Regions from separate parts of the Ochrobactrum sp. P6BSIII genome, predicted to be linked through region 3. Evidence: riboswitches for the same ligand, from Rfam matches in the RefSeq annotation. Region 3 holds a riboswitch; each other region holds the start of a gene.
What was found. Region 3 has a riboswitch for cobalamin ahead of FHW00_RS05875 (TonB-dependent receptor domain-containing protein). Riboswitches for the same ligand answer to the same signal wherever they lie in the genome.

Region 1 (4,882 bases), on a different contig from region 3:
AGCACCGGAGCGCAGGAAATTGCTCGTTGCAGACCGGCATCACGAAGAATGCAACTATAGTGCTAAGCTGTACGCAGCTGCAGCACCGGCGCTTCATGCACAAGCCCCGGTGCGCAATAGCGGATATGACAACCGCTGGCACCCATATGCTCGACCTCCACATCGACGCCAAATACGGAACGGATACGCTCCGCCGTTAACACGTCTCGTGGTGCGCCGAGCGCCGCCAGCCGTCCCTTGTCCATCACCGCAATGCGGTCGCAGAACATGGCTGCATGATTGAGGTCGTGCAGCGCGGCCACCACGGTCAGCCCGTTGGTCTGGCTTTGCTGGCGGACGAGATCGAGAAGCCCGATCTGATGACCAATGTCGAGGTGATTGGTCGGCTCGTCCAACAGCAAGATGCGCGGCTGCTGCGCCAAAGCGCGGGCAATATGCAGGCGCTGGCGTTCTCCGCCCGACAGCGTATGCCAGTTGCGTTTGGCCAGATGGGTCATATCCACATGCGCCAGCGCATGATCGACGATGGCGTCATCTTCAGCAGACCACGGTGACAGAGCGCCGAGATAGGGCGTGCGCCCAAGCTCCACCGCCTGTCGCGCCGTGATGCGCTCAGTCGTTTCCGCCTGCTGTTCGACCAGCGCCAGCAGCCGCGCAATCTCGCGGCGGTTGAAACGTTCAATCGGTGTTTCGCCGAGTTGCACCGCACCGCTGCGCGGACGCTTCAGACCTGAAAGCAGCGACAGAAGCGTCGTCTTGCCGGAGCCATTCGGCCCGATAATGCCGAGAAACTCGCCTTCAATCACCTCAAGCGAGACGCCGCTCAGGATTTCCGCGCCGCCCGCCATCCAGGAAACATTGTGCGCCGACAGCATCATGCGCGCGCCCTCCTCTGTCCGAGCAGCAGCGCAAAGGCCGGAGCGCCGACCAGCGCTGTCACAACCCCGATGGGCAGCACCTGTCCCGGCACGATAATGCGCGACACGATATCAGCCGCGATCATGAAGATTGCACCGATCAACGCACTAACCGGCAATAATGCGCCATGCCGCACGCCGACAATCATCCGCGCCGCATGGGGAATGACAAGACCGATAAAGCCGATGGACCCGACGATGGAAACCATCACCGCCGTCATCATGGCGCTGGCGCCAATCAGCACCGCATAGACGCGCCGCACCGGAATACCGAGCGAAGCGGCGGATTCCGCACCAAACGTGAAAGCATCGAGCGCACGGGCGTGCCACAGGCAGACGACCAGGCCAATCAGACAGGCAGGCAGCGCCAGCGTAACATCGGGCCAGCGCACGCCGGAGAGATTGCCGAGAAGCCAGAACATGATACCACGCGCCTGTTCGGCATTGGCCGCCTTTGTCACGATGAACGAGGTCAGCGCGTTGAAAAGCTGCGAGCCGGCTATACCGGCAAGAATAATGGCGCTGTTGCCGCGCCCGGCTTTCAGCGCCAACAGTGAAACCAGAACGAAGGCGAGTATCGCCCCGATGAATGCGCCGAGCGAAAGCGTGAGAACGCCAGCGCCGATGCCAAGAATGGCGACGCTGACGGCCCCGGTCGAAGCCCCGGCGGAGATGCCCAGAATATACGGATCTGCGAGCGAATTGCGCAGCAGAGATTGCAGCACAACGCCGGAAAGCGCCAGCGCCGCGCCGCAGCATGCCGCCACCACGGCGCGGCTGAGACGATAGCTCCATACGATCCCCTCATCGATGGGATCGAGCACATAGCCTGCATGCCACAGCCGGTTTGCGACGGTCTTCGCCACCACATCGAGCGGTATGGCGGTTTCACCAATCGCCGCACCAAACCAAAGGGCGGCAAGCAGCAGAATGAGCGCCAGAACCCCGGCGCTCACCTTGTTGCTGAAAGGAAGCCTTCCTATGGCCACCAAAGCTGTCATTTGTTGAGGTCCGAAGCAGCGATGGCTGCGGCCAGCGTTTCAATACCCTCAATCACCCGCAGCGATGTGCTCATCGACTGCGCATCTATGTCGAAGACATGACCGCCCTTGACGGCTGGCATCAGGCTTGTCACCGGATCGCTTTCGAGGAACTTGTGCTTCACGGCAATATCGTCCGCCGGATAACGGCGACGGTCCAGCTTGGCAGCCACGATCATCGACGGGTTGGACTTTGCAATCGTCTCCCAGCCGACCGTCGGCCACTCTTCTTCGCTGTTGACCACATTCTTGATGCCAAGCGCCGACAGGATATAGGCCGGAGCGCCAAACTTACCGGCGATATAGGGATCGGCGTCGATCTGCGTGCTGGAGAACCAGACCGCAGCGGAGAGCTTACCGCCGCTGGCGCCAATCTTGCTGCGTGCCGCTTCTTCGCGTCCCTTCAGCTCGGCAATCAGCTTTTCACCACGATCCTGCACGTTGAAGATCGCGGCCAGCTCGCCGATTTCCTGATAAACGACATCCATCGTGAAGGCCGCCGTGCGCACGCCATCGCCTCCGCCGGAATTATCCTTGCCGACGCAATCCGAAGGCGACGTATAGGCGGGTATGCCCAGTTCCTCGAATTGTTCCGGCTTGGCGACGATGCCGTTCGGTCCGACATGCCACTGGAAATCCGCTGTCACGATATCAGGCTTCTGCGCCAGAACGCTTTCAAAGCTCGGATCATTATCTGCCAGCCGCTTGACCTTGGCATTGACCTCTTCAAAGCCCTTGAGCACCGGGCCAAACCAGACCGCCGTGCCCACCACTTTGTCGCCAAGACCGAGGCTGTACAGAATTTCCGTGCTGCTTTGACCGACAGCCACCGCGCGCGTCGGGGCCTGTTTGAATGTGACGTCTCGTCCACAGTTCTTCAGTGTCAGCGGATAGTGCGTTTCTGCAGCCTGAAGTGCTGGCACGACTGCGAGCAATGAAAGAGCGCATAGCGCTGCGCGAAACGACGTCTTGCCGTGGAATGTCATGAGAATCCCCGAAATGATGAAAGATGTGGCCACGTCAGCAAGCAGCGGCGATAAGGCACCGTGAGCAAACGGAGATATCCGGGGATATGAATGACGATGTAAAAAAGCGCCTTGCAGCGCGATGTGCTGTCATAACCTGCTCCTGCTCCGGGCATCCCCGCCCGTGACAATGGATGATGGTGGGCTCAAGGCCCTATGACGGCAGGTCTCCTGGCTTGCGGATGGTCGCTTCCATCTGCCTTCCCGTGTCGTTCAGCTTTCGCCGATCAAACACAGTGGCATGACGCCTGTCAGCGTCACGAGGATGGACAGCAATCCGCTTACAGTTGCGGGGGCAGCCACGGTCTCGGTCCCTTTTCGGGTCGTCCTCACCGTGTTCCCTATTAATCCCCTTCACTCTCGGTCGGGGAACCGTCGTAACACTATTACGTTCCGATGCCGGAACGGTCAAGTGTTTCCATCGAGTTCTGACGCGTTTGGCACACATAAAGCCATGGTTAATAAAGTGTTAATATCACATTGATTTTATTTAATGTTTCAAAATGCTGCCATTCATCTTCCGTTCATTCGTCTCCCAATAGTGTCAACCCAACAGCAAAGGAGAACATGATGTTCAAAAAAGTCATTCTTGCAGCCGTAGCCCTTTCCTTCATCGGCGCGCCACTGGCAGCACAAGCGCAGGATTATCAGCGCAAGCCGGGTCCGCATCGCATGGAGCAGAAGCCACGCCCGTCGCACGGCAAGGAATTTGGCCGCAATGATCGTCGCGATCATGGCCGTCAGAACTGGTCCAAGGGCCAGCGTTACAATGATTGGCGCCGTCATCCGGAAGTCCGTGATTATCAGCGTTATGGCCTCCGCCGTCCGGGTCCGGGCCAGCGCTGGGTGAAGGTCGACAACCAGTTCCTGCTGGTCACCACCGCAACGGGCATCATTGCTGGCATTCTTGCTGGCCGCTAAGGGCAGCAAAGCCTGAAGCTATCGCCATTATGCAAAACATCGGCCAGAGCTTAGCTCTGGCCGATGTTTTTTGATCTTCTAAAAGCGCAACCGAAACCGGCTCATAGAACGCGCCCAGCGGACGCCTAAAACAGTCAGTGAAAGCAGTCTATCGGTTGCGGGCCTTCATCAATATCCAGACAAGGACCACCATCACGACCAGCCCGATGGCCAACCCCACAAGACCGCCATAAACTGCATCAGTGCTGCCGCCGATCAATGCACCAATGCCAGCCCCTAAAATCAGCAGGATAAGCGGCGGCAAGCATCCGACCATTGCGATGTCCTTGAAAATAACCTTCAAAGCCGCATATCTAGCCAAATTTACCGCAAGCGACAACGGCTTCACGGCGAGATTGTCCAATCCCGCAGTAAACTCAACGTGTTAGTGAAATGGCCTGGGAGAGAAATGGTACGGTCGGTTGGTATCAAACTATTCCATACACTATTGTTTTTATTATCTTATTTTAATTACGAACCCGAAATTGTAGCACAGTTTGTAACACAGTAAATTGCACGATTTGTAGCACGTTCATGCACGGCAATTTAGCGTCTTGACGACGAACTCCAATGAGAACAAAATGAGAACATCTAAATTAGCAGGAGGAAGCCATGAACGCTCTTGTGCAAAATTATGAAGACGAAATTCAGCAGGTACTCGCCTACCACAGGGGAGATGTGCACGCGGCTATTGAGGCGCTCCTGAAAGACCGTGACTTTCTGGCGCGCGAAGTCGAACTTTCTCGCCTCGCCATTACGCATGGCCAGCGCGCCGACCTATTTAAGAAGGCAGCGTGATGAAAACGTTCCAAGTCGCCTTACCCGAGGCTTACGCTGTTGATTTGTACTGAGAAGTGACCCGGCATTTGCGCCGAGAATTGACCCGCCTGTTAGTTATGTTTCGGGTCGATAGTAGTGGTCAAGTTCCTACTTTTCTCCT
Region 2 (4,882 bases), on a different contig from region 3:
CACCGCCTTTTTCAGGTCGCGCCAGTCGCCCTGCGTGGGGATCGAGATGCCCGCCTTTTCGAAAATCTCGCGGACCTTTTCGGTCGCTGGCTCCCAAAGCTGATCGGTATATTTGTCGAAATATTCACCCGATGCATATTTGGACTTCTCAAAACCGCTGAACGACTTACCCGCTTCGACGGCAATGCGGTTCGAAGCACGCAGAGCATGATAAGTCACGGTGTAGAAATAGATATTCGTGAAATCTACGCCTTCTTCCGAACCGTAGAAAATCCGCTCGCGGGCAAGATAGCCATGCAGGTTCATCTGGCCGAGGCCGATGGCGTGGCTCTCATCATTGCCGCGCGCGACAGACGGCACCGAGCCAATATGGCTCATATCGGAAACTGCCGTCAGCGCCCGAATGGAGGTTTCAATGGTCTTTCCAAAATCCGCCGAATCCATGGCGGCTGCGATGTTGAGCGAGCCGAGATTGCACGAAATATCCTTGCCGAGATGGGCATAGGAAAGGTCTTCATCAAAAATGCTGGCTTCGCTGACCTGCAGGATTTCCGAGCACAGATTGCTCATGGTGATGCGCCCGTCGATCGGGTTGGCGCGGTTCACCGTGTCCTCGAACATGATGTAGGGATAGCCGGATTCAAACTGGATTTCCGCCAGAACCTGGAAGAACTCACGCGCATTGATCTTCCGCTTGCGGATGCGCGCATCATCGACCATTTCGCGGTATTTTTCCGTGACGGAAATCTCGGTCAGCGGCTGACCATAGACCCGCTCCACGTCATAAGGCGAGAAGAGATACATATCCTCGTTGTTGCGGGCGAGCTCGAAAGTGATATCCGGGATCACCACACCCAGCGACAAGGTTTTGATGCGGATTTTCTCGTCCGCATTCTCGCGCTTGGTGTCAAGGAAGCGCATGATATCGGGATGATGCGCATGGAGATAAACCGCACCGGCTCCCTGTCGCGCACCAAGCTGATTGGCGTAGGAGAATGAGTCTTCCAGAAGCTTCATCACCGGAATGATGCCCGATGACTGGTTCTGGATCTGCTTGATCGGCGCGCCGGATTCGCGAATATTCGTCAGGCTCAAGGCCACGCCGCCGCCGCGCTTGGAAAGCTGCAATGCGGAATTGATGGAGCGTCCGATGGACTCCATATTGTCTTCCACACGCAGCAGGAAGCAGGACACAAGCTCGCCGCGCTGCTTCTTGCCCGCATTTAGGAATGTCGGCGTTGCAGGCTGATAGCGACCGGAAATAATCTCATCGACAAGATCGCGGGCCAGTTGCTCACTGCCACGCGCCAATGCCAGCGCCACCATGCAGACACGGTCCTCATAGCGCTCCAGATAGCGCTTTCCGTCGAAGGTTTTCAGCGTGTAGCTGGTGTAATATTTGAAGGCCCCGAGAAATGTCGGGAACCGGAATTTCTTGGCATAGGCCTCATCGAAAAGGTCGCGCACGAAATTGAAGGAGTACTGATCCAGCACCGCCTGTTCGTAATAGTTCTCCGTCACCAGATAATCGAGTTTCTCCCGCAGATTATGGAAAAAGACCGTGTTCTGGTTGACGTGCTGAAGGAAATATTGCTGCGCAGCCTGCTTGTCACGATCAAGCTGGATCTTGCCTTCATCGTCATAGAGGTTGAGCATCGCGTTCAACGCATGATAGTCCAGCCCATCCGTAGATTTGACAGGCTTGGGGCTGTTCGATGCCGCTGCTTGCGGCGCGTCCTGCGCGACCGGCTCTGCCTCGCGCTCGCGGATCAGGGTTGTGTCTGCCGTGTCCAAAATCGTTCCATCCCGTTCCTGACATTGCCAATGTCTTCATCGGTTCCCAAAAGCTCGAAGCGATAGAGATAGGGAACCTGACATTTGGCAGAGATTATTTTGCCGGCTATGCCAAAAGCTTCACCGAAATTGCTGTTGCCCGCGGCAATCACGCCGCGGATCAGCGAGCGATTGCCCGCATTGTTGAGAAAGCGGATGACGGGCTTGGGCACTGCCCCTTTTGTTCCGCCGCCGCCATAGCTTGGCGTCATGAGCACGAATGGCTCGTCTATCTGCAACGGCCTCGAGTCGTCCTCATCCCTTTGCAGGATGGGTATGCGCCTTGCGCGCATTCCAAGCCGCTCGACGAAACGATGCGTGTTTTCGGAGCGACTTGAGAAATAGACAAGGAGACCCATGGCCGAGCTCATGACAGTGCCACGATCACGAAAGACCGTTGATCATGTCCGGACGAAAACCGGCCCAGTGGGTTTCACCGGCCACGACGACTGGCACCTGACGATAGCCCAGCCCCGTGACGAGATCGTAAGCGGCCATATCTGCGGAAATGTCGATGACCTGATAATCGATCCCCTGACGGTCGAGGGCACGGGTGGTTGCGGTGCACTGGACGCAAGCGGGTTTGCTATAGACGGTGACGTTCATTTCTTCCTCACTGGATTGGACGCGAGCTGTCAAAGGCACAAGCCATCGGGACAGATGCGCATGAGAGATCGTTCGCGCATGGCACATGCGCGTGAAGGCAGACAAAATCGGGGAACAGTCAGCGATGCATGAGCACCACTGGACCGCGCAAAATCACCTCTGGAAAGGTGGACCTGAACCGAAGGAACAATACAAACTGGACAATGTGTCAGACATGGACTTCACCCCGAAGCTTGTGAGCGGGCATTCGGGGCAGCAATCGGCAAGAAGCACATCTCGCCTTACTGATTGCACACCAACCGGACACCCCGCCCGTGGACGTTCATTGCTCAAGGCAGGTCTCCTGGCTCACGGGTCAGCGCTCTTGTCGGTCTTCCCAGCTTACGCCAGTGACATGATCAACAAGAACTCACCGCTTACAGTTGCGGGGGCAGCTTCGGCTTCGTCTCAACCCTCATGGCAGCGACTCACCGAATTCCCTCTTAGCTTTCGACTCATCGAATCGAAAGAACCTAGAACACTATATATAGTAGACGAAGTTAAAAGACCGTCAACGGATAGTTGGTGAAAAGCGAAAAATCGGCAATCCATTTTGTAATGGTTGTGAAGAACGTGGATAACCGGACTTCAGCGCGCCGGCTTGATCGGCTTCGGGCGAAATTCAGGTTTCAGGGCCTTGAGCGCCATACGATCCACGATTCGCGGTGCGATCAGCTTGAGCCAGCGCCCCAATCGCATTTGCCGCGTCATCAGTACCTCGCGTTTGCGCCTCTGCAAACCATCGAGCATGAGACGCACCGCTTCTTCCACAGACATCATATCGTCTTCACGCACGCCGCTGGTTCCCAGCGCTTCACCACTGGCGCCATAGCCGACCTTGCGAATATCCGTCTTCACAACGCCCGGATAAACAATCGTTACGGAAATACCACTCGGCTCCAGTTCCGAGCGAAGCGCTTCGCAAAATCCGGAAAGCGCGAATTTTGTCCCGCTATAGGCCGAGCGCCCCGGCACGCCGATCAGCCCCGCAACCGATGAAACCACCGCAATCCGTCCTTTGGTCTCGGCGAGGTGAGGAAGTGCGGCATGGATCGGCCAGATGCTGCCAAAATAGTTCAGCTCCATCAGATCGTGCATCCAGTGCAAATCTTCCGGTTTGATTTCCGCGAAATTGGCGTGGGCCGACATGCCCGCATTGACGATCAGCGTGTCGATCCGGCCAAAAGTCGACGCCGCTTTTTCAATCAAGGCAATGCAGGCATTGCGATCTGTAACATCGGTCGGCACAACCAGCACGGTGCTGCCCTCAAGCCGCAATTCTGTTGCTAGTTTTTCAAGCTTTTCGACATTACGCGCAGCCAGAACAAGGGCAGCCCCTGCGCGATCGCGATGCGCAATCTGGCGTGCGGTTTCCGCTCCGATCCCGTCGGACGCGCCCGTTATAATCGTAACATCCATGTCGGTCTCCCTGCCGATAAGATGAACGATTATGCCGTCGAAAACCGCCAGCTGGAACAAGCTATTTTGCTAAAGTCGCGGTTTTCACGAACTGTCGTCAGATTATTTGCCGTCTAACTTTCAGTTCACTTGCGCCGCGTGCAATTGCTGATAGCGACCGCCGGAACGAGCCACCAGCTCGTCATGAACACCCTGTTCGATAATCCGGCCGTCTTCCACCACCACAATCCGGTCTGCATTGACAATGGTTGCAAGCCGGTGCGCGATGACCAGCGTGGTGCGCCCCTGCGAAAGATCGGCAAGCGATTGCTGGATTGCACGTTCGGTTTCGGTATCCAGCGCCGATGTCGCCTCATCGAGGATCAGGATCGGCGGGTTTTTCAGGAAAATACGCGCAATCGCCAGACGCTGTTTCTGGCCGCCCGAAAGCTTGACGCCGCGTTCACCCACAACCGTATCCAAACCGGCAGGCAAGGCGGCAATCACATCGTCGAGACGGGCGCGCCGCGCCGCTTCGAGGATTTCCTCCTCCGAGGCCTCCAGCCTGCCATAAGCGATGTTGTCGCGGATCGTTCCGGCAAACAGGAAGACATCCTGACTGACAATACCGATATTGGACCGCAGCGACTTGAGCGTCATGTCGCGAATATCAATGCCGTCGATGCTGATCGCACCTTCGGTCACTTCATAAAAGCGCGGCAACAGAGAGCAGATCGTGGTCTTGCCAGCGCCAGACGAGCCGACGAAGGCGACCGTTTCACCAGCGCGGATCGACAGGGTCAAATGGGCAAGCAACGGCTTTTCCGAACGGTAGCCGAAGCTGACGTCATTATACTCGATATCGCCATGCAGACGCTGCACGGAAACGGCTTGCGGCCTGTCGGCAATATCCGGCTCTGTATCGAGAAAGGCCGAATAGCGCTGGAAACCGGCAATGCCCTTCGGGTAGCTTTCGATGATCGAATTGATCTTCTCGATGGGCCGG
Region 3 (4,882 bases):
CCGCTGAACAGCGCCCGGAGACTGTCGCTCATACTGATATTGGCTGGCCCGGTCAGCAGTGACCATGCGAAGAGTACCGCAACCAGCAAGGCGAGGCCGACAAGCAAAAGCACGAAACGAGCACTGTCAGTCACGCGCCGCCTCGCCAAGTTTAGCCACCGCTTCAACACTGAACGGCCCGCCGCAAACAGTCAGATTATCAGGAAGCATCATTGCTTTCGCCTCGCGTTCTATTGCGCGCAACGCCGGGTGCTGGAAATTCTGGAAAGCCAGCGCCGGTGAGCGCTCATTCGCACTGAGGATCAGCATATCCGGCTTTTCCATCACCAGCATTTCCAGAGGCAGCGCCGCAGGACCGTTCACGCCAGCCCGGTCGGCAATATTGTCCAGCCCTGCAAGCTTGACCGCCTCGTCAATCAGCGTACCGCGTCCGGAGGTGTAACTATTCGCGAAATAGAGCGCGACAGTCTTGCGATGTTGCGGCTTTTCAATAGCCGCAAGCCCTGCCCGCATGGAGGCGATCTGCGCATCCGCCTGCTCTTCGCGCCCCAGCAATGTGCCCATGCGCTGCAGATGTGTTTCGATATCGTCAAAGGAGCGGGCGGGCGCGAACTGTTCCACGCGCAGACCAAGCCGGCGCAGGAGATCGACCGTTACCTGCGATGAAAATGTGCCCGCCAGCACCAGATCCGGTTTCATGAGGAAAATCTCTTCCGCCTGCGCATGATTGACCGGCAGTTGCGCCGCCTGCCCGGCCAGCACGGAAAGCTGCGGATCACGCGACAGATGAGAAACCGACTGCAACTGGCCCGGAGCGGCCAGAAGCATCGCCAACTGATCGGTGCAAACATTGATCGACACCACGCGCTGCGGTGGTGCAGCCTCGGCAGATGAAAGAGCGACCGAAACCGTGGCTGCCAGCGCCAGAAGCCAGTTTCTGCCAAGGATCGTCGCTCTCGTCATCCGTCGAAAAAACCTCAGAAATTGCGCGTCAGGCCGATATTAAAGGTACGGCCCGGCGCAATATAGCCGGAGGTTGTCTGGTAGTCCTTGTCAAAGATGTTTTCGACCGAAAACTTGAGCTTGGACTGCTTGTCGATGGCATAGAGCGCTATGAAATCGGCGGTCACATAGCTGCCAAGCTTCTGCGTATTCGCGGCATCGGCATAGCGCGAGCCGCCATAAAAGACACGGCCCGTCAGGTCGAGCCCTTCGAACGGCGTATAGTTCACCTCGGCGGTCGCCTTGAAGCGTTCGCGATAGGCAAGATCGGTATCGTTTTCTTCATCAATGGGGCGCTTGAAATCCAGCACCCCCTTCACACTCCACTGGTCATTGAAGCGATGGGCCAGTGTCGCCTCAAAGCCCGTGATCTGCGCACGCGCTACATTATAGGGCAGATAGGAAGGCGCTGTGCTCATGATCGCGTCGCGCAATTCGTTGCGATAAAGCGCGAGATCGAGGCTGGTCGCTGCCGAAATCTGCCAGTTCAGCCCCACTTCATAGGAGCGCGACTTTTCCGGCTCCAGATCGGGATTGGCGAAGCCCGGATAATAAAGCTCGTTGAATGTCGGTGCACGAAAGCCGGTCGCATAAGAGGACCGCACGACTAGATCAGGAACAATCTCATAGCTCGCGCCGATATTATAAGTTGTAACGTCGCCGAATTGCTGGTTGTGGTCGTAACGCACGCCGCCATCTACGCGCAGTGCTTCATATTCCAGAGAATATTGTCCGAACACCGCCGCGAGATTGCGCCCCGTCTCATCATAGTCGACGGTGGAATCGATGGTCTCGCGATAGGCTTCGACGCCGCCGGTGACAACGTGCTTTGCCTTCCCCGTCTCGAAACTCTTCTCCGTGGAAGCGAAGACGCCGTAGCGCTTGGTTTCATAGCGGTCCGAACCGGGCACGCCCTTACGGAAATTGCGGCTACTGTCGATGCCGCTGCTCAATTCAATTGTCGAAGACCAGTCATCCGTATGATCGATCCGCGTGCCGACTTTTCCCGTGAACGCCGTGCTGTAAGCCTCATTGGCGTAGGGAGCCGTGGCGTCATACTGATTGCGGCCCCGGCTCAGAAGCCCGTCCGCATAGAGCCTCCCCCAGTCGAAGTCTTTTCCGAGCGAGAAGTTGAACGAGCCTTGCAGGAAGCCGTCCCGATCCGGCTCGTGCCCAAACGTATCAGGGCTGGTGAAATCATAGCCTTGAGTGCCGGTTATCGCCGCGCCAAAGGCATAATCAACACCCGCAGCGCTTTGTCCCTGTATCGAGCCGGATGCATAGCCGCCCCAGGGGTGGGTGACGCCCGTGGTCAGGCTGCCGCACCATGAGCGCTCGCCACAGGCTCCGCCTTGCTTGGTGATGATGTTAATGACGCCGCCCATGGCATCCGCGCCATATTGGGCAGAATGTCCACCCTTGGCGATCTCGATGCGCTCGATGGAGGTCAGCGGAATATTTGCCAGCGCTGTTGTCCCGTCGGTTGCCGAGGCCGAGCGTACACCGTTGACCAGCACAACCGTTTGCGTGGACGACATGCCACGCAGATAAATGTCGGATTTGGACCCCTGCCCGCCATTCGTTTTGATCGAAACGCCGCTATAGGTTTTCAGCAGCGATTGCAGATCGGATGCTGCCGAGCGCTCGATTTCGGCCTTGTCGATAACCGTCACCGAAGATGTGGAGCGTTGCAGCGAAGTCGCGCGGCGAAGCGGCGTGACGACAATCGTGTCAAGAACCACGCCTGCGCTGGCATCATCCGTGGCGCTGATAGTTTGAGCCGAAGCCTCGAAGGGGTTTACAGCCGCAAAAGCCGCAGCCAGTAAAATCGATAATCTTGAAATATGCACCTGTATCTTCTCCTGCAAGGCAGCGTCGCCTGACCGCAGGTCGAAGAAATGAGGGAAACCCCGTCTCTCGTTCCGGCGGCAACATTTGTTCAATGTCACCGCTACGGAAAGCCGCGCCCCGACACGCCCCGTGTCGAAACTAGGTGACCGGACACGGCAGGTCTCCTGACTTCCGGGTCGCCGCTGTTCTTCCGCCTTCCCGAATGCGTCTGCACTCAGTGGCTTAATCGCCTCAGCGATTATGGAAGATAGCTCTCCGGTTACAGTTGCGGGGGCAGTCGCAGAATTGGCCAGATGGCCTCACCGCGTTCCCTTTTCATCCGCCTTTTACAGCGAAACCGTTTCCTGTTTCGAGCGTTAGCAAGGCTGATCCGGATTGGCAATGCGCCAAAAAGGCTTCTCCCTGAATCGCATTCTCAACGAAGCGATTCAGGGCATTGTTTTCAAACATCTTTGATTATCGCAGGAATGCCCGGAAGCGTTGCAGCGCAAAGTAAAACAGCACCGATCCGATCACGATCAGGGCCAGAAATTGCGGCCACACCACGCTGATGCCTGCCCCCCGAAACAGGATTGCCTGCGCCAGGATGACGAAATGCGTGTTGGGCGCCACCAGCATGATGTTCTGGATGATGTCTGGCATGCTTTCCCGCGGGGTCATCCCGCCTGAAAGCACCTGCAAAGGCATCAGAACCAGCATCAGCAACATGCCGAACTGCGGCATGGAACCGGCAACTGTCGCTAGAAAAATACCAAGGCTTGTCGTTGCGAAAAGCTGCAATGCCGCACCAGCCAGAAACAGGAGAACCGACCCGTAAACCGGCACGGCCAGCAGGCCCTGCACGACAAAGATCAGCGCAAAAGCGGAAGCTACCAGCACGACCAGCCCCATGGACCAGACCTTGCTGACCATGATTTCGATAGGCGTGACCGGCATGACGAGCAGATGCTCGATGGTTCCGTGTTCGCGCTCGCGGATCAGCGCAGCACCCGTCAGGATGATCGACAGCATGGTGACCGACGAGATGACATTGTTGATCGCGCCGAACCAGCTCTTGTTCAAATCCTGATTGAAGCGGGATCGCAAATTGAGATCCACCTTCGTATCCGCCGTGCCGCGATAGCGGTTCAAAAACTCGTTCACCTCACCGGAAACGATGGACTGGACATAGCCGCCGCCCGTGAAGGCCTGGCTCATGCGGGTTGCATCCACATTGAGCTGAATGGTCGGTGAGCGCCCGGCCAACAGATCGCGCTGGAAATTCGGCGGAATGTTCAGCGCAAACGTGTCCAGCCCCTCATCCATGCGACTGTCCATTTCGTAGGACGAAATGAGTTTGGGAGGCACGAAATAAGGCGGATAAAAAGCCGCCGTAATACGGCTGGAGACCGGCGACTGGTCTTCATCGACAATGGCGATAGCCGCATTGCTGAGGTTTTCAGGCTGCGCTCGCGCGGACGTATAGACTGCCAGCGTGAACGCATAGACGATCAGGAGCAGAAGCATCGGATCACGGGCGAGGCCGCGCAATTCCTTGATGCCGAGCTGTAGTATGTTGGCTATCCGCATCTCAGCCCGCCTGTTTCTTGAGAAGGAGAATGGCCAGCACCGTCAGTACCGGAATTGCGATCAGCAACGGGATGAACGACCCGGCAAGATCACCGAAATCCAGCGCCTTGGAAAACACCCCGCGCGAGATGGTCACGAAATAGGTCGTGGGATAAATCTTGCCTATGAATGCGCCCGCACCCTGCAATGACGAAACCGGATCGATGATGCCGGAATACTGCACCGCCGGAATGAGCGTCAGCAAGGCAGTGCCAAAAATGGCCGCGATCTGGCTGCTCATGAAGGTGGAAAGCACCAGTCCCATACCGGTCGCGATGATGACATAGAGCAGCGCCGCCGCTGCATAGGTGAGGAAACTCCCCGTAAATGGCACCCGGAAGATGAAGACTGCAAAGGCGGTCAGCATCAGGAAATTGAGGAAGGCGAGCGCGATATAGGGCAATTGCTTGCCAAACAGGAA

Region 1: another riboswitch for cobalamin. It lies ahead of FHW00_RS02405 (ABC transporter substrate-binding protein); the one in region 3 lies ahead of FHW00_RS05875 (TonB-dependent receptor domain-containing protein).
Region 2: another riboswitch for cobalamin. It lies ahead of nrdH (glutaredoxin-like protein NrdH); the one in region 3 lies ahead of FHW00_RS05875 (TonB-dependent receptor domain-containing protein).

Annotation. Positions count from the first base shown of each region.
Region 1 covers NZ_JACGXB010000002.1:2-4,883, reverse strand. Annotated here, with positions in the region: gene FHW00_RS02415 (ABC transporter ATP-binding protein) at 63-878, opposite strand; gene FHW00_RS02410 (FecCD family ABC transporter permease) at 875-1,918, opposite strand; gene FHW00_RS02405 (ABC transporter substrate-binding protein) at 1,915-2,943, opposite strand; cobalamin riboswitch at 3,127-3,374, opposite strand; gene FHW00_RS02400 (RcnB family protein) at 3,553-3,903, shown strand; gene FHW00_RS02395 (hypothetical protein) at 4,052-4,306, opposite strand; gene FHW00_RS02390 (CUE domain-containing protein) at 4,555-4,740, shown strand.
Region 2 covers NZ_JACGXB010000005.1:170,305-175,186, forward strand. Annotated here, with positions in the region: gene nrdE (class 1b ribonucleoside-diphosphate reductase subunit alpha) at 1-1,794, opposite strand, end outside; gene nrdI (class Ib ribonucleoside-diphosphate reductase assembly flavoprotein NrdI) at 1,770-2,192, opposite strand; gene nrdH (glutaredoxin-like protein NrdH) at 2,218-2,439, opposite strand; cobalamin riboswitch at 2,756-2,970, opposite strand; gene FHW00_RS08985 (SDR family oxidoreductase) at 3,067-3,897, opposite strand; gene FHW00_RS08990 (ABC transporter ATP-binding protein) at 4,018-4,882, opposite strand, start outside.
Region 3 covers NZ_JACGXB010000003.1:328,601-333,482, reverse strand. Annotated here, with positions in the region: gene FHW00_RS05885 (FecCD family ABC transporter permease) at 1-134, opposite strand, end outside; gene FHW00_RS05880 (ABC transporter substrate-binding protein) at 127-963, opposite strand; gene FHW00_RS05875 (TonB-dependent receptor domain-containing protein) at 978-2,852, opposite strand; cobalamin riboswitch at 2,991-3,210, opposite strand; gene FHW00_RS05870 (ABC transporter permease) at 3,310-4,422, opposite strand; gene rbbA (ribosome-associated ATPase/putative transporter RbbA) at 4,424-4,882, opposite strand, start outside.